One region of the Modestobacter lacusdianchii genome, then DNA from elsewhere that is predicted to be linked to it. Evidence: predicted binding sites of a transcription regulator. Region 1 holds the regulator's gene; each other region holds the start of a gene.
The links. The regulator LexA, encoded in region 1, represses DNA repair genes until DNA is damaged. The targets are predictions, from matches to a motif close to TCGAACANNTGTTCGA.
Positions count from the first base shown of each region.

Region 2: ACJTNH_RS00885 (DUF6504 family protein) is a predicted target of LexA. The motif match lies at 4,296-4,311, and genes of this name have one in related genera.
Region 3: ruvC (crossover junction endodeoxyribonuclease RuvC) is a predicted target of LexA. The motif match lies at 2,205-2,220, and genes of this name have one in related genera.

Region 1 covers NZ_JBJJTJ010000003.1:150,990-158,524, reverse strand. Annotated here, with positions in the region: gene ACJTNH_RS03355 (CaiB/BaiF CoA transferase family protein) at 1-359, shown strand, start outside; gene ACJTNH_RS03350 (ABC transporter ATP-binding protein) at 356-1,507, shown strand; gene ACJTNH_RS03345 (ABC transporter substrate-binding protein) at 1,561-2,658, shown strand; gene ACJTNH_RS03340 (ABC transporter permease) at 2,702-4,531, shown strand; gene ACJTNH_RS03335 (enoyl-CoA hydratase/isomerase family protein) at 4,528-5,316, shown strand; gene lexA (transcriptional repressor LexA) at 5,375-6,175, opposite strand; gene ACJTNH_RS03325 (LysM peptidoglycan-binding domain-containing protein) at 6,481-7,059, shown strand; gene nrdR (transcriptional regulator NrdR) at 7,340-7,535, shown strand, end outside.
Region 2 covers NZ_JBJJTJ010000001.1:182,737-190,271, forward strand. Annotated here, with positions in the region: gene ACJTNH_RS00875 (DNA polymerase III subunit alpha) at 1-3,340, opposite strand, end outside; gene ACJTNH_RS00880 (SAV_6107 family HEPN domain-containing protein) at 3,337-3,858, opposite strand; gene ACJTNH_RS00885 (DUF6504 family protein) at 3,858-4,184, opposite strand; gene ACJTNH_RS00890 (YbaK/EbsC family protein) at 4,484-5,011, shown strand; gene ACJTNH_RS00895 (GNAT family N-acetyltransferase) at 5,008-5,601, shown strand; gene ACJTNH_RS00900 (phytoene desaturase family protein) at 5,658-7,271, shown strand; gene ACJTNH_RS00905 (carotenoid biosynthesis protein) at 7,268-7,535, shown strand, end outside.
Region 3 covers NZ_JBJJTJ010000001.1:58,318-65,852, reverse strand. Annotated here, with positions in the region: gene pdxS (pyridoxal 5'-phosphate synthase lyase subunit PdxS) at 1-549, shown strand, start outside; gene pdxT (pyridoxal 5'-phosphate synthase glutaminase subunit PdxT) at 546-1,220, shown strand; gene ACJTNH_RS00320 (YebC/PmpR family DNA-binding transcriptional regulator) at 1,293-2,045, shown strand; gene ruvC (crossover junction endodeoxyribonuclease RuvC) at 2,241-2,807, shown strand; gene ruvA (Holliday junction branch migration protein RuvA) at 2,902-3,537, shown strand; gene ruvB (Holliday junction branch migration DNA helicase RuvB) at 3,534-4,661, shown strand; gene yajC (preprotein translocase subunit YajC) at 4,819-5,172, shown strand; gene secD (protein translocase subunit SecD) at 5,187-6,857, shown strand; gene secF (protein translocase subunit SecF) at 6,854-7,535, shown strand, end outside.

The DNA of each region.
Region 1 (7,535 bases):
GACTCCTCGAGGCCGTCGGGGTGCCCAGTGGTCCGCTGTACGACATCGAGCAGGTCTACGCCGACCCGCACGTGCAGGCCCGCGGCATGGTCGTCGAGACCGTCCACCCGCGGATGGGCACGGTCCGCCACATCGGCGCCCCGGTGAAGCTCTCGGGCACCCCCTCCGCCGTCCGGCGTCCGGCGCCGCTCCTCGGTCAGCACAGCCGGGAGGTGCTGACCGAGGCCGGCATGGCGTCGGCGGAGATCGACGAGCTGCTCGCCGCCGGCGTGCTGCTCACCACCCCCGTGGACGACCCGGCCGGACCCGCGCCGGAGGCCGAGCCCCAGACCACCGAGCCGACGGAGGCACTCGCGTGACCCACCTGGTGATGTCCGGACTGACCAAGGACTTCGGCGCCGTACGCGTCGTCGACGGGGTCGACCTCTCCATCGAAGAGGGCGAGGCCGTCGTCCTGCTCGGGCCCAGCGGCTGCGGGAAGACGACCTGCCTGCGCATGATCGCCGGCTTCGAGCGCCCCGACGCCGGGGAGATCCGGCTGCGCGACCAGGTCCTGGTCGGGGGGCGCACGTTCGTGCCGCCGGAGAAGCGCCGGATGTCGGTGGTGTTCCAGAGCTACGCGCTCTGGCCGCACCTGAGCGTCCGGGAGAACGTCGGGTACGGCCCGACGACGGCGAAGGCGAGCCGGGGCGAGGTCCGCCGGCGGACGGATGAGGCGCTCGCCATGGTCCAGCTCGACGGGCTGGCCGACCGTTACGCCCACCAGCTCTCCGGCGGCCAGCAGCAGCGGGTCGCCCTGGCCCGCGCGCTCGTGAACGACCCGGCCCTGCTGCTGCTCGACGAGCCGCTGTCCAACCTCGACACCCGGCTGCGCGAGGAGATGCGCTCGGAGGTCAAGCGGATCCAGCGGTCCTTGGGCGTGACGATGGTCTACGTCACCCACGACCAGGCGGAGGCGTTGTCGCTGGCCGACCGGCTCGTGGTCATGCACGACGGGCGGGTGGTGCAGGTCGGCCCGCCCGAGCAGGTGTACCGGCGTCCGCGCACCGGGTTCGTGGCCCGCGCACTGGGCGCGACCAACGTGCTCCCGGCGACCGTCTGCGGCGTCTCCGGCGGTGACACCGTCGTCCTCCGCCTCCCCGGTGGGGTGCTCACCGAGGCTCTCCTCCCGGCGCCGGCCAGGCTGCGCGAGGGCGACGAGGTGCTGGTCTCGGTGCGGCCCGGGGACGTGCGGCTCGCGGCTGCCCACCCGGGGGTGCCGGTCGGCGGGGTGGTGCGGGAGGCGCTGTTCTTCGGCGACCACGTGCAGTACGCCGTCGAGGTCCCCGGCCTGGCCGAGCCGCTCAAGGCCACCGGCCCGAGCGCCGGCCGCCTCGACGCCGGTGCGGCGGTCGCGCTCACCGTCGACCGGGGGGCGGCCGCCGTGCTCGGCGACCGTCCGCAGTCGGCAGCACCCGACACCACTGCCGCCGCCCCGGCGCCCGCCACCACCCCGACCGCGGCATGACCCCCGGTCGGATGGTCCGTTCCCCCCGCCCCGCCCACCCGAGAAGAGGTCCCGTGTCCACCCATGGTCCCGCGCGCCGCCTGTCCAGCTGTCTGACCATCCCGCTCGCCGTTGTGCTGGTCGCCGCCTGCGGCAACGGCTCCGACAGCTCGGCCTCGGGTGCCGGATCCGGCGGATCGGGCGGTGCGGCGGCCGTCGAGGGGATCGACCCGGCGCTCGTCGAGGCGGCCCAGGAGGAAGGTGGCGTCGTCCTGTACGCCGGCGGGCACACCCGGCCCGGGCTGGAGCTGCTGCAGCAACGGATGCAGGACGTCTTCGGCATCCAGGTCACCTTCACCCGCGAGGACTCCGGCGCGATCGCCAACTCCATCTCCGCGGAGCTGGCCAGCGGGTCGGTCAACGCCGACGTCGTCAGCCTCACCGACCCCGGCACCATGCAGGACTGGGCGGACGAGGGCGTCATCGCCGACGCCGGGGTGGCCAACCTCGACGACGTCCGCGAGGGCCTGGACGACCCGGGCAACCCGCAGGTGCCATACAGCCTGGCCCCGCTGGGGATCATGTACAACTCCGCCAACACCGACCCGGCCGATCTCCCGACGACCTGGGAGGAACTGGCCACCGGGGACTTCGGCGCGGTCATCAGTGCCGATCCCGGGGCCTCGGGCACGGCGCTGGCCTACTACACGATGGTCACCGGCCTCTACGGCGAGGAGTGGCTGGAGCAGCTGGCCGGTCGCCAGGTCGCCGTCACCGACAGCAGCCTCGCGCTCGCCCAGCTCGTGCTGACCGGCGAGGCCGACATCGGCATCCCTGCCATCGAGTCCGCGGTGATCAGCGCCGCTGACGAGGGCGAGCCGCTGGAGATCGCCTTCATGGAGGACGGCGTGCCCTCGTTCGCCTCCGAGCTCGCGATGCTGACGGACGCGCCGCACCCGAACGCCGCGAAGCTGCTGGTCCAGTACCACCTCAGCGAGGACTTCCAGGCCGCGCTGGCCGAACAGGGTGGCCGCAGCGTGCTCGAGGACGGCCCCCAGCCGCCGGACGCCGCCGACCTCTCCGAGGTCACCCTGCTCACCGCTGACCTGTCGGAGATCGAGTCCCGTGGCGGGGACGTGGTCGCGCGCTTCGCGGAGCTCTTCAACCGATGAGCCGGCGAACGAGCGGTCCGACCGTGCAGTCGGGGTGCCGGACATGGCGCTGACCAGCTCGGCCGCCACCACCACGGCGGTCAGCGACCTGGCGGGGGCCCCGCCGGGGGCCACCGCGCCGCCGCGCCGGAGAAGCCCGGGCCAGCGGCGGGGCACCGGCTTCGAGCGGGCGATGCGCTGGGTCTGGGTGCTGGCGATCGTGGCGTTGATCGGCTACCCGATCGCGCAGGTCTTCGGGCAGAGCTTCGTGGCTGACGACGGCGGGTTCACGCTGGGCAACTACGGCCTGCTGGTGAGTGAGCCGCGTCTGGTCGAGGCTGTCCTCAACTCACTGTGGATCGCGGTCGGCACCGTGGTGGGCAGCCTGCTGCTGGGATTGCCGGTCGCCTGGTTCGCGGTGCGCACCGACCTGCCGTTCCGGCGGTTCTTCCGGGGCACCGCGGTGCTCACCTTCGCCGCGCCGAGCTTCATCGCCGCGCTGGGCTGGATCCTGCTGCTCGGGCCGCGCAACGGGCTGCTGAACACGACGTTGATGTCGCTGTTCGGCCTGGAGTCCGCGCCCTTCGACATCTTCAGCCCGTGGGGGATCATCTTCGTCCTCTCGCTGTTCCTCTACCCGCTCGTGTTCCTGCCGGTCTCGGCCGCGCTGGAGGGCATCGACCCGGCCCTGGAGCACGCGGCTGCGAGCTTGGGTGCCTCCCGGCTGCGGGTGCTGCGGACGGTCACCTTCCCCGTGATCGCCCCGGCCCTGATCGCGGGTTCGATCCTGGTCTTCGTCAGCGCTGCGGTCATCTTCGGCCCGGTCGCCATCCTCGGGGCGCCCACCGGCTTCCAGACCATCCCGACCGTGCTGCTGAGCCTCATGCAGTTCCCGCCCCGGATCGAGGCCGCGGCGGTCATCTCGGTGCCGATCCTGGTGATCATCGCCGCGCTGCTGCTGGTCCAGCGGCGCCTGGTCGGCGGCCGGAAGTTCACCGTGATCGGTGGCAAGCCGGGGCGTCAGGAAGTCACCCGCCTCGGGCCGGCGGCGCGGGCCGCCGGGCTGGCCTTCTGCTCGCTGGTCGTCGTCCTCAGCATCGTGCTGCCGTTCGGCATCCTGCTGGCGACGTCGTTCCGGGAGGCGCTGGGCCGGCCGTTCGGGGCGGACAACTTCACCCTGACCGGCAACTACGAGCAGGTGTTCAGCCAGCCACTGATCACCGCGGCGATGGGCAACAGCCTCCTCCTCGCCCTCGCGGCGACGGTGATCGCCCTCGCTCTCGCGCTGCTGGCCTCCTGGCTGGTGCACCGGACCCGGGCCCGCAGCAACGCAGTGATCGCGCCGGCGATGGCCGCGCCGCTCGCCTTCCCCGGCGCCGTCCTGGGGATCGGGCTGATCATCGCGTACGCCGCCCCGCCGTTCGGGCTGGGCGGGTCGATGTCGATCCTGCTCATCGCCTACGCGGGCAGCGCGCTGCCGCTCACCTTCGCCTACGTGCACGCGGGGATGGGGCAGATCGGCGCCGAGGTCGAGGAGGCCTCGAGGAGCCTGGGCGCCTCGTGGGCCCGTACCTGGCGGAGGATCACCGTCCCGCTGCTGCGCCCCTCGTTGCTGGCGGCCGGGCTGCTCAACTTCGTCCTGCTCTTCCGGGAGCTGGAGATGTCGGTGTTCCTCTACACCGGCGCCAACCCCACCATCGCCACCGTCCTCTACAACCTGTCCAACGAGTCGCTGTACCAGCGGGTGGGCGCCCTGTCGGTGGTCATCCTGCTGATCAACATCGTCGTGGCGGTCATCGCCATGCGCCTGCTCGACCGCCGACCGGGTGAGTCCGTCCGGCGCCGTCGCCCCGCTCCGTCCCGCACCCCCGCACTCTCGGAGGAGAACGCATGACCGTGACCACGACCGACGTGGGCCCCGGGGTTCAGCTGCGCTACGAGACCCCGCACATCGCCGTCCTGACGCTGGACAGTCCGCCGTCGAACACGTTCAGCTGGGAGAGCCGGCGGTCGTTCATGAGGGCGCTGGACGTCCTCGACGCCGACGAGCAGGTCCGCTGCCTGGTGATCACCGGCGAGGGGCGGGCGTTCACCGCGGGCGCCCACCTCGGTGAGGACCAGTCGATGACCGACGAGCAGCTCACCGACTATCTGGCCGAGTTCGGCCGGGTGCTCAACGGCGTGCAGCACTTCCGGACGCCGGTCGTCGCCGCCATCAACGGCCCGACGATCGGCGGGGGACTGGAGTTCGCCCTCTGCTGCGACATCAGGATCGCCTCCACGGACGCCTTCTTCGTCGCGGCCGGCGTCAACGTCGGGCTCATCGTGAGCTTCTGGCGGCTGCCGCGCGTCGTGGGGCTAGGGCCGGCGAAGGAGATCCTGCTGACCGGGGCCCGGTACACCGCCCAGCAGGCGCTGAACTGGGGGCTGGTGACCGAGGTGCACGAGCCGGCCGACCTGATGGACGCCGCGCTCGCCAAGGCCCAGCGGATCGCCACCCGGGCTCCGCTGTCGGTCGAGGTCACCAAGCAGGCGGTCACCGGCGCGTTCGAGATGGACTTCGCTCAGGGGCAGGCGCTGCAGACCCAGCGCTTCCTGGAGATGTTCCGGACCGAGGACCACCAGGAGGCGCTCCGGGCGTTCTTCGAGAAGCGGGACGGGGACTACCAGCGGCGCTGAACGGCATTCCCCGAGACGGCCGGCGACCCCGCGGGGTCGCCGGCTGTCGACAGGTGGGTCAAACCCGGCGGAGCACCGTGACCACGCGGCCCAGCACGGTGGCGTCGTCGCCGGGGATCGGCTCGTAGGCGTCGTTGTGCGGCAGCAGCCACACGTGCCCGTCGCGGCGCTTGTAGGTCTTCACCGTCGCCTCGCCGTCGATCATGGCCGCGACGATCTCGCCGTTCTCCGCGGTCGGCTGCTGGCGGACGACGACCCAGTCGCCGTCGCAGATCGCCGCGTCGACCATCGAGTCGCCGGCCACCTTCAGCATGAAGAGGGTGCCCTCGCCGACCAGCTCCCGCGGCAGCGGGAACACGTCCTCCACGGCCTGCTCCGCCAGGACCGGACCACCGGCGGCGATCCGGCCGACCAGCGGCACGTACGTGGGGCGGGGGGTGGCGGCCTCGTCGAGGCCGCTGCCGGCCCCGGCGCCGGCCAGCGCGGCCGGGTCGGCGGCGGGCGCCCCGGGGGTGTCGCCGGGCAGCCGGACGTCGAGCGCGCGGGGCCGGTTCGGGTCGCGCCGCAGCCAGCCCTTGCGCTGCAGCACCGACAGCTGGTGGGCCACCGACGAGGCCGAGGACAGGCCGACGGCCTCGCCGATCTCCCGGACCGAGGGCGGGTAGCCGCGCCGCTCGATGGAGTCGCGGATGACCTCGAGCACCCGGCGCTGCCGCTGGGTCAGGCCGTCGCCGGCCTCGCCGCGGTCGGGGAACTCGCGGACCGCCGCGCCACCACCCGCGACGGCGTCGTCGTCCGTGGCGCGCGTGCGCCGGGAGGAGCTCGCGCCGCCGTCTGCTGTCGGGCCGTCGGCCGCCATGTGTCCTCCTCGTCCGGCTGCCGGGGCAGCGTCTCCGGGTGCCTGTCGACCGGGGCGCCCGGCCGCCGGGCCGGTGGCCGGGCAGGGCGGCCCCGTGTCGATCGCAGGTGCACCGTAGCGGGTTGCACCGGTGTAGTTCAAACAGGTGTTCGAAGAAATCCGGTGTCGAGGGGTGGATCTGTCACTGCCGTGCGGTAGACATCGCACAGACGTTCGAGTCGAACAGGCGTTCGAGTGCACCACCTGGTCGCCCGGTCCCTCGGTCGTCGTCCCGTCCGGCACAGTCAGACAGCAGGAGCGTCCCGATGGTCAGCCCGCAGCGCAGCCTCACCGCCTCCACCCCGGCGTCGTCCCGCCCGGGTCCGGTCCGGCCGGCCTCGGCCCGCCCGGCGCCGGCCCGTGCCGTCGGGGTCCGGGGTGCCCAGTCCGTCGCGCCGGCCGTCGCCCGGCGCGACCCGGCCAGGCCGGGTGGTCGACCCGTCCGGGTCGACGGGGTCGCCGCGGCCCGTCCGGTGCGGGGCGGGTGCGGGCGCGACGGGTCCGCCACCGGCAGGGTCGCGGGGGAGTGGCCGCCGTACGACCTCGGTCCGGCGCCACTGCGGCTGACCGACCGTGGCCGGCGGGTGGCCGCCGGGCTGTCGGTCGCCATCGGTCTGTCGATCGCTGCGGCCACCGTGGTCGTCGTCGAGCTCGGTGACCGGGACGGCGGCCTCCGGCTGGCCGGTTCCTCGACCGTCGTCGTCCAGTCGGGGGACACGTTGTGGTCCATCGCCCGGGAGGTCGCGCCGGAGGAGGACCCGCGGGCGGTGGTCGACGCGATCGTGGAGCTCAACGGGCTCGACAGCGTCGACCTGCTGCCCGGTGCGGAGCTGGAGCTGCCCTGACCTGCCCGGCAGTGGCCTCAGGGCTGGGTGGCAGTGGCGCTCCACGCCTGGTGCGGACGGGGCGGACGCGACGGAGGAAGACGACACGCCGCCCCGGGGTTGCGTACCTGTAGGGGTCGGGAGCTAACCTGACCCCAACATCTTGTGTGACAGAGATGTAGTTCTCATCCACAGGCGCTTCCCCAGGTCAGTCCCAGGACATCCACCGGATGTCCCCCGGTCGGTCCACAGGGAGCGTCGGACGGTCGCTCTCGCGGCCCGCCGATCGAGGAGGTGCCCGGTGCGCTGTCCCTTCTGCCACAGCCCTGACAGTCGGGTCGTCGACTCGCGGGAGACCGACGAGGGGGCGACCACCCGTCGTCGTCGGTCCTGCCCGGTCTGCGGCCGCCGGTTCACCACCGTGGAGGAGCCGGTGCTCGCCGTCGTCAAGCGCAGCGGCGTCAGCGAGCCCTTCGACCGCAACAAGGTCATCGCCG
Region 2 (7,535 bases), on a different contig from region 1:
CGGACCGGATCGGCGGGGTCTGGGTGGCCACCTTCACCCCGGCCACCAGCACCTCCGCCCCGCTGCGGCACTGCAGCAGCTCCCCGGCCGGCACCGCGCCGAGCGCGGCCAGGAACGGCCGGTAGAACTCGACGACGTGCCGGCTGGCGTCCAAGCCCAGCACCTCCAGCTCGGCCCGCACCCGCTCGGCGTCGGTGAACTCCGGCAGCCCGGAGGCGACGAACTCCGGCTGGCCGCCGGCGCCCTCGGCAGGGACCTCGACGTCGAACAGCCCGGGCTCCGCCGAGGCCTCGGCGCCGAACAGGTCGAGGCCCAGCTGGCCGGTGCCCGCGGCCTTGGCGCCGCTGCGGCTCCAGCGGTCGAGCTCGCCGATCTGCAGCAGCAGGTCGCGCCGGGTCAGCTGCTCGCGCCGCCGGGCGGGCCGGCCGGCCTCGCTGTCGCGCACCCCGAACCCGTAGACCGAGTCGAAGCCCCCGGCCAGCACCAGCCGCTCCACCACCGGCCGGGACACCCGCGCCCGGTTCCAGAAGTCGGTCAGCGAGCGGTAGGGCTGCCCGGCCTGGATGCGGGTGACCTCCTCGTCGTTGATCCCCTTCACGTCGGCCAGCGACAGCCGGATGCCGTACCGCCCCGGGTCGGGCATCGACGCCGGCATCCACGACGGCCGGGCCCACGACCGGCCCCCGTCGTCCAGGTCGTCGCCGTGAGGCCCGTCGCCGGCAGCCCCGTCGTCCATGGTGCCGTCGTCCGGGCCGCCGTCGACCCGTTCGATCCGGTAGGTGCCGGCCGAGGCGTTGACGTCGAGGCCGAGCACCTGCACGCCGAAGTTGCGGGCGTCGTCGAGGATCAGCCGCTTGGGGTACATGCCCGGGTCGTGGGTGAGCACCCCGGCCAGGAAGGCCGCGGTGTGGTGGGTCTTCAGCCAGGCCGACTGGTAGGTGGGCAGCGCGAACGCCGCGGCGTGGGCCTTGCAGAAGCCGAAGGAGCCGAAGGCGACCAGCACCTCCCAGACCTGCTCGACCACCGCGGTGTCGAAGCCCTCGGCCAGCGCCCGCGGCGCAAACCAGGCCTTGACCTCGGGGTGGGCGTCCTTCTCCCCCAGTGCCCGGCGCACCTCGTCGGCCTCGGCCAGCGTGCAACCGGTCATCACCGACACGATCTGCAGCACCTGCTCGTGGAAGACCACCACCCCGGCGGTCTGCTCCAGCGCCGGCTTCAGCGCGGGGTGCAGGTACACCGGGTCGCGCCAGCCGTTCCGGGCCATCAGGAACGGGGTGACCATGTCGCTCTTCACCGGCCCGGGCCGGAACAGCGAGATGTCGACGATGAGGTCCTCGAAGGTCTGCGGCCCGAACTTGCCGACCAGCTCGCGCTGGCCCGGTGACTCGATCTGGAACATGCCCAGCGTGCGGGTGCTGCGGATCAGCTCGAACGTCGCCGGGTCGTCGCGGGGCACGGCGTCGATGTCGACCTGCTCCCCGTCGACCCGGGCCACCTCGTCCATGGCGTGGGCGATCGCCGACTGCATCCGGATGCCGAGCAGGTCGAGCTTGAGCAGCCCCAGCTCCTCGACGTCGTCCTTGTCGAACTGGCTCATCGGGTAGCCGAGGTAGCTGTTCTCCACCGGGGTGCGGTCGAGCAGGGTGGCGTCGGAGAGCAGCACGCCGCACGGGTGCAGCGCGATGTGCCTGGGCAGCCCGTCGAGCCGGGAGACCAGGTCGAACAGCAGGTCGAGGTCGCCGGTGCCGCCGCCCCGCTGCGACCCCATCCGGCTGGCCCGCAGCTCGGGGAGGTCGCGCAGCGCCGCGTGCACCTGGTTGGCCCGGATGTGCGGGAACGCCTTGGCCACCGCGTCGACCTCGGCCGGGGGCAGCCCGAGGGCGGCGCCGACGTCGCGGATCGCGTGCCGCACCCGGTAGGTGTCCATCATCGAGATGCAGCTGACCCGGGAGGCACCGAAGCGGTCGATCACCGCGTCGTAGACCTCCATCCGCCGGGCGGACTCGACGTCGATGTCGATGTCGGGCAGCTGGTGGCGCAGCGGGGAGAGGAACCGCTCCATCAGCAGGCCGTAGCGGATCGGGTCGACGTCGGAGATGCCCAGCAGGTAGGTGACCAGGCTGCCGGCGCCCGAGCCGCGCGCCGCGGCCCGCACCCGGAGCTCCTTGATCAGGGTGACCACGTCGGCGACGGTGAGGAAGTAGGACGGGTAACCGAGGGAGTCGATCACCGCCAGCTCCTCCTCCAGCCGCTCGCGCACCGCGGCCGTCGGGCTCATCCCGCGCCGGCCGAACCCGGCCTCGCACCGGCCGCGCAGCACCTGCGAGGGGCTCATCCCCCGCTCGGCGGAGGTGGTGACCACGTCGAGCTCGGGGTGGCGCACGGTGCCGATGCCGAGGTCGGCCCGGACGTCGACCACGCACTGCTCGGCGACCCGGGCGGTGGTCTCCAGCAGGCGCAGCGCGGCGTCCCGGTCGGGGCCGGCCAGCTCCTCGGCGAGCAGCGCCATCTCCTTGCCCGACTTCAGGTGCCCCTCGGCGGTGCGCCGGTCGACGTGCCGCTGCCCCAGCGGCACCAGTCGGCGGCTGGCGTCCAGGACGTCGGCGGTCGGGGCGTCGATGGCGTCGACGCACCGGACGGCGTTGGTGAGCACCGCCGGCACCCCGGCCTCGGCGGCCAGCCGCAGCATCGCCTGCGCGCGGGACCGGTCGCCCTGCCCGCGGTGGTGCACGACCTCCAGCACCAGCTGCCCGGGGCCGAAGACCGATCGCCAGGCAGCGAGCCGGGCGTGCGCCAGGTCGGCCCGGCCGGCGGCCAGCGCCCGGCCCACCGAGGACCCGGGGCCCAGCAGCGCCAGCAGCCCGTTCGAGTGCTCGGCGGCCAGGGTCAGCGAGCTCACCGGCTCCCCGCGGGTGCCGCCCAGGTGGGTGGCGCTGGTCAGCCGGCACAGCGACCGCCAGCCCGCGCCGTCCCGGGCGAGGAAGGTGACCCGTGGGGACCGCGGGTCGACGCTGGCCCCGCCGCGGGCCGGGGACCGGCGGCCGGCGGGGTGCGCGGCCCGGTGCCGGGCGGCGGCGGTGATCCGGCCGGGGGTCTGCTCCCCCGGCTCGCCGCCGGCGACCGGGTCGACGGCGAGGTCGACGCCGAACAGCGGGCGGATGTCGGCCGACCGGCAGGCCAGGGCGAACTTGACCGCCCCGTAGAGGCCGTCGCGGTCGGTCAGCGCCAGCGCCCCCATGCCGTGGTCGGCTGCCCGGGTGACCAGGTCGGCCGGGTGGTTGGCGCCGTGCCGCATCGAGTACCCCGAGGCGACGTGCAGGTGGACGAAGGGGTCGCTCACGGGGTGGTGCTCGGACCGGTGGTGCTCGGGCCGGTGCGCCCGGAGCCGCGACGGCGCGAGCCCGGGTCGACCGCGCGCAGCCGGGGTGGCGACGCCACCGGGCGGCTGATCGCGGTCTCGACGACGCCGAGGAACGTGCGCACGTCGCGCACCAGGTCGTCGGCCTCCCGCTCGGTCACCGCGTGCGACAGCCCGGCCTCGGCCGCGGCGCGCTTGGCCGCCCCGGCGGCGAAGAACGCCGCCCACTCGCCCAGCTCCGGGGCGACCTGACCGATCAGCACCCAGGCGCTGCGCGGCCGGCGCCGCGCCGGCTCGGGCTGGGTACGGGCGGCCAGCACCGCGGCCGCGGCCCGGAGCGCGGCCAGGTGCGCGGTGGCGTACCGCCAGCCGGCGTCGGGGCAGGCAGCGGCCTCGCCCAGGCCGCGGTGGGCCTGGCCGAGCAGCTGGGCCGCGGCGGTCGGCAGCGGTGGGGGCAACGGGAGCTCGCCCTGGGCCGGCAGGGCACGTGCGGCGCCCATCAGTCGTGCACCCGCACGAGCAGCCACTGGTTCGCCGTCGGCTCCCAGGACAGGTCGAACACCCCGGCGAAGCTCATCCGGGAACGCCCGGCGCGGACGGCCTCGACCCGCCACACCTGCCGGGTGGCCACCAGGTCGGCGGACGCGCCACCACGACCGGCGGCGCCGGGCTGCCACCACGGTGCGGTCTCCACCCAGGAGTCGAGCAGCTCACCCACCACGTAGCGGGTCTGCGCCCGCCAGAACTGGGCCGGCCCCGACGGCCCCTGCTCGACCTGCACCTCTTCACCGACGTGGCCACCGGCCCCGACGAGCACCCGGCTCATGACAGACTCCGCAACTCTCAGCCCCCCACCGGTCGGACCGCGACCGGCCCGGCGGGGAAGCGCACACCCTGCGGCGTGACGACCCGGGCCGGTGAGCGGACCCACCGGTGTTCGAACAGGTGTTCGAACACCGACCAGTAGACCGGTCCACCACCGAGGGCGTCAAGCCGACGCGGGCGTGTCGGCGGCCGTGTCGTTACAGCCGCTGCACCGAGCGCCGCCGGTCCGGCAGCGGCCACGGACCCACCGGCGGCTCCCGGGTGGGGCGCGGGCCCGGCGCCGGTGGGAGGATCGCCGGCATGACCGCCGCGGAGACCCAGCACCCCCGGGTCGCCGAGGTGGCACGCCTGCTGCGCGAGGCCGGCGCAACCGGCGAGGTGCGCGTGCTGCCCGACAGCGCCCGCACCGCCGCTGCCGCCGCCGCGCAGCTGGGCGTCGAGGTCGGCGCGATCGCCAACAGCCTCGTGTTCGACGCCGGCGGCCAGCCCCTGCTGGTGCTGACCAGCGGCGCGCACCGGGTCGACGAGGCCCTCGTCGCCGACCTGCTCGGCGTCCCCCGGATCGCCCGGGCCACGCCCGGGTTCGTCCGCGAGCACACCGGTCAGGCCATCGGTGGGGTCGCCCCGATCGGCCACCCGGCGCCGATCGGCACCCTGGTCGACGTGGAGCTGGCCCGGCACGACCAGGTGTGGGCCGCGGCCGGGCACCCGCACACCGTCTTCCCCACCAGCTACGACGAGCTGCTGCAGCTCACCGCCGGCACACCCGCGGAGGTGGGCCCCGGGCCCGGCTCCCGGCCCGGCGACGACGAGGGGACCCCCCGATGACCGACACCACCCCCGCCACCCGCGTCACCGAGCTGCCCGCCGGCTGGATGCGCGAGCACCTGCACGAGGCGCTGGCGATCTACGGCGCCGCGATGGGCTACGGCGACTCCGTCGTCGCCGGTCGCTACGGCTACGCCGTGCAGCACACCGAGCGGCCCGGCTTCCGGGCGGTCGGCGCCTTCGCCGAGGGCCGCCAGGAGGACGGCACGACGGCCGAGCGCCTGGTCGGCTTCGGCTACGGCTACCTGGTCGCCCCCGGCCAGTGGTGGCACGACCAGGTGCGCAGCGCCCTCGACCGGCGTACGGCCAAGCAGTGGCTGCCGGGGGCCTTCGAGGTCTGCGAGCTGCACGTGCACCCCGACTCCCAGAGCCGCGGCCTGGGCCGCCAGCTGCTGCACGCCCTGCTGGCCGACCTGCCGTACCCGGCCGCGTTGCTGAGCACCCCGGACACCGACACCAAGGCCTTCCGGCTCTACCACGCCGACGGGTTCGTCGACCTGGCCCGCAATCACCACTTCCCCGGCGACCCGCGCCCGTTCGCCATCCTCGGCGCCCGGTTGCCGCTGGCCCGCCCCGTCCCGAAGGACTGATCCCCGTAGCGACACCGGAGACACCCCTGGCCGACACCGCCGTCGACGCCGTCGTCATCGGCTCAGGGCACAACGGCCTGGTCGCCGCCTGCCACCTGGCCCGGGCCGGGCTGCGGGTGGAGGTGGTGGAGTCCGACGAGGTGCTCGGTGGCGCGGTCTCCACCGTGGAGCGCTGGCCGGGCGTGCGGGTCGACCGCGGCTCCAGCGCGCACGTGATCATCCGGCACAGCGGGGTGGTCGAGGAGCTCGAGCTGGAGCGGCACGGGCTGCACTACGTCGACTGCGACCCGTGGGGGTTCGCGCCCGCGCCGGTGCCCGGTGACCCCGGTCCGGACGGCCGGCCGCTGGTCTTCTCCGTCGACCTCGACGCCACCTGCGCCTCGATCGCCGCCGCGTGCGGGGACGCCGACGCCGCGGCCTACCGCCGGTTCGTCGAGGTGTGGGGCCCGCGCAGCGCCGCGGTGGTCTCGGCCTTCGGTGACCGGCCGAGCCCCGCGCGGCTGGTCCGGCACCTGTGGCCGGTGGGCGCACCCCGGCGCGGGCAGCCGCGCACCTCCGGCGGGGAGATCGCCACCGACTTCCTCGGTTCCGGTGACGCCCTGCTGGACCGCTGGTTCACCAGCGAACGGCTCAAGGCGGCGCTGGCCTGGTTCGGGGCGCAGTCCGGCCCGCCGATGTCCGAGCCCGGCACGGCCGCGATGGTCGCCTGGGTGGCGCTGCTGCACGACGTCCCGCCCGGCCACCCGGTGGGCGGCTCGGGCGGGCTCACGCAGGCGCTGGCCGCGCGGCTGGCCAGCGACGGCGGCCGGGTGACCCTCGGGGACGGCGCGGCGCGGCTGCTGGTGGAGGGCCCGGACGGCGACCGGCGGGTGACCGGGGTGCAGACGGTCTCCGGACGGCGGATCACCGCACCCGTCGTCGTCGCCGCCTGCCACGTGCTGGCCACCAAGGCCCTCGCCGGGGACGACGCACCGCCCGCGCTGGCCGACGCCGACCCGCCGTTGGGCAACGGCTTCGGCCTGGTGCTGCGCTGCCAGACCGACGCGTTGCCGCAGTACCCCGGGGTGGGCGACGAGGCGTTACAGGGGCTGCAACTGCTGTGCACCGACCGGGCGCAGCTGGCCCGGGCGCACGGCGACTGGCTGGCCGGCGAGCTGCCACGTGAGCCGGTGCCGCTGGCGATGTCGTTCTCCGCGAGCGACCCGACACTGGCCCCGGCTGGCCAGCACGTGGTCACCATCTGGGGCCAGTGGTACCCCTACGAGCTCGCCGACGGCTCGGACTGGGAGCAGATCGCCGACCGGGCCGCCCAGCAGCTGATCGCCGCGGTCGACCGCTACGCCCCGGGGTTCGCCGACTCGGTACAGCGGCTGTACGTACAGACCCCGCTGAAGCTGGAGCAGGAACTGTCCCTGCTGCGTGGCAACGTCATGCACGTGGAGATGAGCCTGGCCAGCATGTTCGGGTTCCGGCCCACCCCGGCGCTGTCCGGGCACCGGGTGCCCGGCCTGGGCGGTCTCTACCTGACCGGCGCCTCCACGCACCCCGGCGGCGGGGTGTCCGGCAACTCCGGGCGCACCGCGGCGCGGGTGGTGCTCGCCGACCGCCGTCCGGCGGCCCGGCTGCGAGCAGAGCTCGTCCGGAAGCTCCGCCGGAGGACGGCGGGATGACCGGCGCGATCACCGCCCCCCGCGTCCTCCCCCGGCCGTCGGCCGGCTGGGTGCCGCTGGCGCTCACCGTGGCCCTGCTGGGCACCGCGATCGCCTACCCGCTCACCGACGGCCCGGCCCGCGACGGGGTCAGCTGGGCGATCGTGCTGTTCGGCTCGGCGGCCGCGATCAGCCACGCCGCCGTCAGCCGGGGGCTGCGCACCGGGCTCGGCGTGCTGGTGCTGGTGGCCGTGGTCGCCGTGCTCTTCGAGGCGCTGGGCCTGG
Region 3 (7,535 bases), on a different contig from region 1:
GCGCACCACATCGCCAAGAGCGAGTTCACCGTGCCGTTCGTGTGCGGGGCGACCGACCTGGGCGAGGCGCTGCGCCGGATCGCCGAGGGCGCGGCGATGATCCGCTCCAAGGGCGAGGCCGGTACCGGCAACGTCGTGGAGGCCACCCGCCACATGCGGCAGATCCGCGGCGACATCAGGCGGCTGTCGACGCTGGACGAGACCGAGCTGTTCGTCGCCGCCAAGGAGCTGCGCGCCCCGTACGACCTGGTGGTCGAGGTCGCCCGGCGGGGCGCGTTGCCGGTCGTGCTGTTCACCGCCGGCGGGATCGCCACCCCGGCCGACGCCGCGATGATGATGCAGCTGGGTGCCCAGGGCGTCTTCGTCGGCTCGGGCATCTTCAAGTCCGGTGACCCGGCCCAGCGGGCGGCGGCCATCGTGCAGGCCACCACCTTCTTCGACGACCCGCAGGTGGTCGCCAAGGTCTCCCGCGGCCTGGGCGAGCCGATGGTCGGGATCAACGTGTCGACGCTGCCGGAGTCCGAGCGCTACGCCGTGCGCGGCTGGTGAGCGCCCCGCTCGTCGGGGTGCTCGCCCTGCAGGGCGACGTCCGTGAGCACGTCGCGGCCCTGACCGCCGCCGGCGCCCGTGCCCGGCCGGTCCGCCGGCCGGCGGAGCTGGCCGAGGTCGACGGGCTGGTCGTGCCCGGCGGGGAGTCGACCACGATGGCGAAGCTGGCTGCCCGCTTCGGGATGCTCGCGCCGCTGCGGGCGGCGGTGCGTGCCGGCCTCCCGGTGTACGGCTCCTGCGCCGGGATGATCATGCTGGCCGACACGGTGCTGGACGCCCCGGCCGACCAGGAGACCATCGGCGGGCTGGACGTCACGGTGCGCCGCAACGCCTTCGGCCGGCAGGTCGACTCCTTCGAGGGCGAGGTCGCGATCGCCGGGCTGGACGGGCCCCCGGTGCACGCCGTCTTCATCCGGGCGCCCTGGGTCGAGGAGGCCGGGCCCGGGGTCGAGGTCCTCGGCCGGGTCGAGGGCGGGCCGGCCGACGGTAAGATCGTGGCCGTCCGCCAGGGTCGCCTGGTGGCCACCAGCTTCCACCCCGAGCTCACGGGTGATCCCCGGGTGCACGCGCTGTTCGTGGAGCTGGTGCGGGCAGCCCGTGCCCGGGACCTGAGTTCGGACGGCGCCGGTGCCGGCGTCGGCGGTGGGGGAGGAGAGCTGCTCAGTGAGTGAGCGTGCGACCTCACCAGAGTGCACAGTGGCTCGGCTGCGGACGCAGCCGACGAGCGTCAGCGAGGAGAGCAAGTGAGCGGCCATTCCAAGTGGGCGACGACCAAGCACAAGAAGGCCGGGATCGACGCCAAGCGCGGCAAGCTCTTCGCCAAGCTGATCAAGAACATCGAGGTGGCCGCCCGCACCGGCGGCGGTGACCCGGCGGGCAACCCGACCCTCTTCGACGCCATCCAGAAGGCGAAGAAGAGCTCGGTGCCCAACGACAACATCGACCGCGCGGTCAAGCGCGGGTCCGGCGCCGAGGCCGGCGGTGTCGACTACCAGGGCATCACCTACGAGGGCTACGCCGCGGCCGGGGTCGCCGTGCTCATCGAGTGCCTCACCGACAACAAGAACCGGTCGGCGATGGAGGTGCGCACCGCGATGACCCGCAACGGCGGCACCATGGCCGACCCGGGCTCGGTGTCCTACCTCTTCTCGCGCAAGGGCGTGGTCGTCGTCCCGGCCGCCGGCCACACGGAGGACGACGTGCTGATGGCCGTCCTGGACGCCGGCGCCGAGGAGGTCCGCGACCTGGGCGACACCTTCGAGGTGGTCAGCGAGCCCGGTGACATGGTCGCCGTGCGCACCGCCCTGCAGGAGGCCGGCATCGAGTACGACTCCGCCGACATGGGCTTCGTGCCCAGCGTGCAGGTCGAGCTGGACGCCGAGGCCGCGGCGAAGGTGTTCAAGCTCATCGACGCCCTCGAGGACCTCGACGACGTGCAGAACGTCTACGCCAACTACGACGTCTCCGACGAGGTCCTGGAGACCATCGACGCCTAGGCCCTCTCGCAGGGCCCCGGTGCGAGCGTGCGAGTGCTGGGGGGCGAGAGGGTCCTTCGTCCGTCCTCCTCGTCCCTCGCCCGCTCGGGACGAGCCTCTGGACGGGGGCCGACGGGCGTGTCGTGGGCCCGTCCGGCTGGCATCCCGGCTAGCGTCGACTCGAACGTGTGTTCGTGCGATGGTGGGGGAGTGGTCATGCGGGTGCTCGGCATCGACCCGGGCCTGACCCGGTGCGGGTGGGGCGTGGTCGAGGGGCGTCCCGGTGCCCGGCCCACCGCGCTGGGGGTCGGCGTCGTCCGCACCTCTCCGGAGCTGGACCTGGAGCTGCGGCTGCTCGAGGTGCACACCGCGGTCACCGCGCTGCTCCGGGAGCACCGGCCGGTGGCGGTGGCGATCGAGAGGGTCTTCACCCAGAACAACAAGGGGACGGCGACCGGCACCGCCCAGGCCGCCGGGGTCGCGGCGCTGGCCGCGGCACAGGCCGACCTGCCGGTGGCCTGGCACACGCCCAGCGAGGTGAAGGCCGCGATCTCCGGCAACGGCCGCGCCGACAAGGAGCAGGTCACGCTCATGGTGACCCGGGTGCTCGGCCTGGCCACCGCGCCCAAGCCGGCCGACGCCGCCGACGCCCTCGCGCTGGCCGTCTGCCACGTCTGGCGCGCCCCGGCGCAGGCCAGGCTGCGGGTGGCGGCGCTGGCCGGCGGCATCGGCGCGCCGGTGCGCAGCACCACCCTCCCGCGCTGGACCGGCATCTCGCGATGAGCGGTCCCGTGACGAGCCGTCTCGTGACCAGCCGCCTCCCGATGAGCACAGCAGGCGCCACCCGGTGCCCGGACCGACCGACAGGAGTGGCCCGTTGATCGCCAGCGTGAACGGCCGGGTGGCCGCGGTGTCCCCGGACGGCGCGGTCGTCGAGGTCGGCGGGGTGGGGCTGTCCGTGCAGTGCACCCCGGGCACGATCGCCCGGCTGACGGTGGGGGAGCCGGCCCGGCTGTCGACCAGCCTGGTGGTGCGCGAGGACTCGCTGACCCTCTACGGCTTCGCCGACGACGACGAGCGGCAGCTGTTCGAGCTGCTGCAGACCGCCAACGGGGTCGGCCCCCGGCTGGCCCAGGCGGTGCTGGCCATCCACCCGCCGCGGGAGGTGCGCCGGGCGGTCTCGATGGGCGACCTCAAGGCGCTGATGCAGGTGCCCGGGATCGGCAAGAAGGGTGCCGAGCGGCTCGTGCTGGAGCTCCGTGACCGGCTGGGCACCACGGCCACCGACACCTCGCTGGACGGTCCGGCGACCCCGGGGCTGCCGGCGGTGACCCCGGTGGCGCCCTGGCGTGACCAGCTCACCTCGGCCCTGGTCGGGCTGGGCTGGAGCAGTCGGGAGGCCGAGTCCGCGCTGACCGCCCTCGAGCCGGTGGCCGAGCAGCAGGCCGCGGACGGCGGCGTCCAGGTGGCGCTGCTGCTCCGTCAGGCGCTGCAGATGCTGGGCCGGTCGTGAGCGGCCCGTTCGACCGGGGCCTGTCCGCCGCCGACGCCGGGCCGGGCCGGTTCCCCGACGATGCGGTCGACCCGCGCGCCGGGGACGAGGAGCGGGTCGTCGAGTCCGCGCTCCGGCCGCACTCGCTGGGCGACTTCATCGGCCAGCCGAAGGTCGCCCGTCAGCTGGACCTGGTGCTGGAGGGCGCCAAGCGGCGCGGACGGCCGCCGGACCACGTGCTGCTGTCCGGCCCGCCCGGGCTCGGCAAGACCAGCCTGGCGCTGATCATCGGCTCGGAGCTGGGCACCTCGGTCAAGATCACCAGCGGTCCGGCCATCGAGCGGTCGGGCGACCTGGCCGCGATGCTGTCGAACCTGGCCCCCGGTGACGTGCTGTTCATCGACGAGATCCACCGCATCGCCCGCCCCGCCGAAGAGCTCCTCTACATGGCGATGGAGGACTTCCGGGTCGACGTCGTGGTCGGCAAGGGCCCCGGCGCCACCGCGATCCCGCTGGAGATCAACCCCTTCACCCTGGTCGGCGCCACCACCCGGGCCGGCCTGCTGACCGGGCCGCTGCGCGACCGGTTCGGCTTCGTCGGGCAGATGGAGTTCTACGAGCCGGCCGAGCTCCAGCGGGTGCTGGCGCGCAGCGCCGACCTGCTGGGCGTCGAGCTGTCCCCGGAGGGCTCGGCCGAGATCGCCGGGCGCTCGCGCGGCACGCCGCGGATCGCCAACCGGCTGCTGCGCCGGGTGCGCGACTACGCCGAGGTGCGGGCCGACGGCCGGGTCACCCTCGAGGTGGCCCGGGCCGCCCTGGCGCTCTACGACGTCGACGACCTCGGGCTCGACCGGCTGGACCGCTCGGTGCTCGACGCGCTGGTGACCAAGTTCGGCGGCGGCCCGGTGGGCGTGGCCACGCTGGCGGTGGCGGTCGGGGAGGAGCCGCACACCGTCGAGGAGGTCTGCGAGCCCTTCCTCGTGCGCGCCGGCCTGCTCGCCCGGACCCCTCGCGGCCGGGTGGCGACGGAGGCGGCGTTCCGGCACCTGGGGCACCCGGTGCCGCGCGGCGGCCTCCCTCTCAGTGGGGGCACAGGCGACCCGCCGCTGGACGGGGCTTCGTCACAGACCCTGTTCGACGCCTAGACTCCTGCGCGCTGGCGCGCAACCCGGCTGCGGCCGGGGCGCCTCGCCCCGGAGCCACTCCGTGCGCGCGGAGTGCGCCGGCGCCGATGTACCCGAGCGGCCCGACCCCGGGCCGCACCCACCGCGCCACCTGTCGCGGTAGAGAGGCTCACCAGTCGTGGAACAGTTCTTCCCGTTGATCCTGCTCGTCCTGGCGTTCGCCCTGCTCATCGTGCTGCCCGCCCGGCAGCGGAAGAAGATGCAGGCCAACGCGGCGGCGTTGCAGGAGTCGCTGACCGTCGGCACCCCGGTGATGCTGACCAGCGGCATCCACGGCACGGTCGCCTCCCTCGGTGAGGGCACCATCGGCCTCGAGGTCGCCCCGGGCGTGGTGGTCACCGTGGCCCGCCCGGCCGTGATGGAGGTCCGCCAGCCCGCCGGCACCGTCGGTCTCCAGGGCAGCACCGGCGCCACGGGCACCGTCGAGGGCACCGTCGACGGCGACGGCGGCTCCACCGACCGCGCTCGCTGAGCCGGGTACCCCGGATGGCCGCCCGCCAGCTCCCTGCGCGGCGCTACTTCGCCGCCTTCCTCCTGATCGTCGCGGGGCTGTACGCGCTGGTGTACCTCACCGGTGACACGCGCACCCCCCAGCTGGGCCTGGACCTCCAGGGCGGCACGACGGTCACGCTCACCGCCCGCACCCCGGACGGTCAGGCCCCTGACCCCGAGGACCTCGAGCTCGCCCGGCAGATCATCGAGCAGCGGGTGAACGGGCTGGGGGTCAGCGAGGCCGAGGTCGTCACCGAGGGCGACAGCAACATCGTCATCTCGGTCCCCGGTGACAACGGCGAGCGCGCCCGTGAGCTGGGCGCGACGGCACAGCTGCGGTTCCGGCCGGTGATCGGTGGGCCCGAGGCCGCCACCCCGGCGGCCACCGAGTCCCCCGCACCCACCGACGGCGCCGAGGCGACCGACCCGGCCGCGACCGACCCGGCCCCGACCGACCCTGCGGACAGCTCGGCGGCGCCGACGGACGCCGCGGTGGAGACCACCCCGCCGGCCGCGACCGGCAGCGGTGCGGTCAGCGACCCCGCGGTCGCCGACGCGGACGCCCCGGCCGTGACCCAGGAGGAGGCGGCCGCGGAGTACGCGACCCTCACCTGCGACACGACGTCCACCGAGGTCGACCGTCCGGAGTCCTACATCGCCGCCTGCTCCGACGACGGGACGGCGAAGTTCCTCCTGGGCCCGGCGGTCATCGAGGGCACCGACGTCTCCGACGCCACCGCCGGCACCGCGCAGGGCACCGGCGAGTGGGTCGTCGACCTGGACTTCACCAACGACGGCTCGGCCGCGTGGGCGGACTACACCACCGCCAACGTCGGCAACAACGTGGCGATCACGCTGGACGGCCGGGTCGTCTCGGCCCCGACCATCAACTCGGCGATCGTCGGCGGCACCACCCAGATCTCGGGCAGCTTCGACCAGGAGTCGGCGACGGAGCTGGCGAACCAGCTGAAGTACGGGGCCCTGCCGCTGACCTTCGAGCAGGCCACCGCGCAGACGATCACCACCGAGCTGGGCAGCGAGCAGCTGCGGGCCGGGCTGATCGCCGGCGCCATCGGTGTGGCGCTGGTCTTCCTCTACGCCCTGCTCTACTACCGGCTGCTCGGCCTGGTGATGATCGCCAGCCTGGTGCTGTCGGCGGTCGTCGTCTACGCGGCCCTGGTGCTGCTGGGCCGGGAGATCGGGTTCGCCCTCAGCCTGGCCGGCATCGCCGGGTTCATCGTCTCGATCGGCATCACCGCCGACTCCTTCGTCGTCTACTTCGAGCGGCTCAAGGACGAGGTCCGCGAGGGGCGCAGCCTGCGCAGCGCCACCCCCCGGGCGTGGGTCCGGGCGCGACGCACGATCCTCTCCGCGGACGCGGTCAGCTTCCTGGCGGCGGCGATCCTCTACTGGCTGGCGATCGGTGACGTGAAGGGCTTCGCCTTCACCCTGGGCCTGTCCACGGTGCTGGACCTGATCGTGGTCTTCCTCTTCACCCACCCGCTGATGGCGGTGCTCAGCCGGGTCAAGAGCTTCGGCAGCAACCGCTTCTCCGGCCTGGGCCAGGTCGAGCACAGCCGCCGGCCGGCCGCCCCGGCCCGCACCGACCGCGAGCTGGTCGGTGCCGGCACGGGCAGCACCAGCACGAACGGGAGCAACCGATGACCCCGCGCGACCGCAGCACCGCCGACCGGCCCGACCAGGACCCGGTCGACGGGCCGCCCACCGCCGAGCCGACCTCCGACGGGCGCCCTGCCGGTGACCGCACGGCCGGTGAGGTCACCGCGGACGAGGTGACCGCCGACGGGCCGTCGGTGCCCCTGGGCACCGACGCCGACGAGCAGGTGGACGAGCAGCGGGTGCGCGACCAGGCCGCCGCCGAGAGCAGCGGGGACGACGCCCTCACGGACGCCGGCCTGGCGGCAGCGGGTGACGGCCGCCGCCGGGCACCGGCGCGTGGGTCGCTGGCCCACCGGCTCTACAACGGCGAGGTCGGCCTCGACGTGGTCGCCCGGCGCCGGTTCTGGTTCCGGGTGACCGCGGTCGTCGTCCTGCTCTGCGCCCTGACCATGGTGTTCCGCGGCTTCAACTTCGGCATCGAGTTCGCCGGCGGCAACAGCCTGCGGGTGCCGGCCGGCACCGAGCAGCTGGCCGAGGTGCGCCAGGCGGCCGAGGACGCCGGCGCCGAGGTGTCCACCGCGCAGGTCGTCGGTGGCGACTCGATCCTGCTGCGCACCGCGGCCCTGGACAACGAGGCCGAGGACGCCGTGGTGGCCGCGGTCGCCGAGGCCGCCGGGGTCGACCCCAGCCAGGTCAGCCCGCAGTCGGTCAGCGCCGACTGGG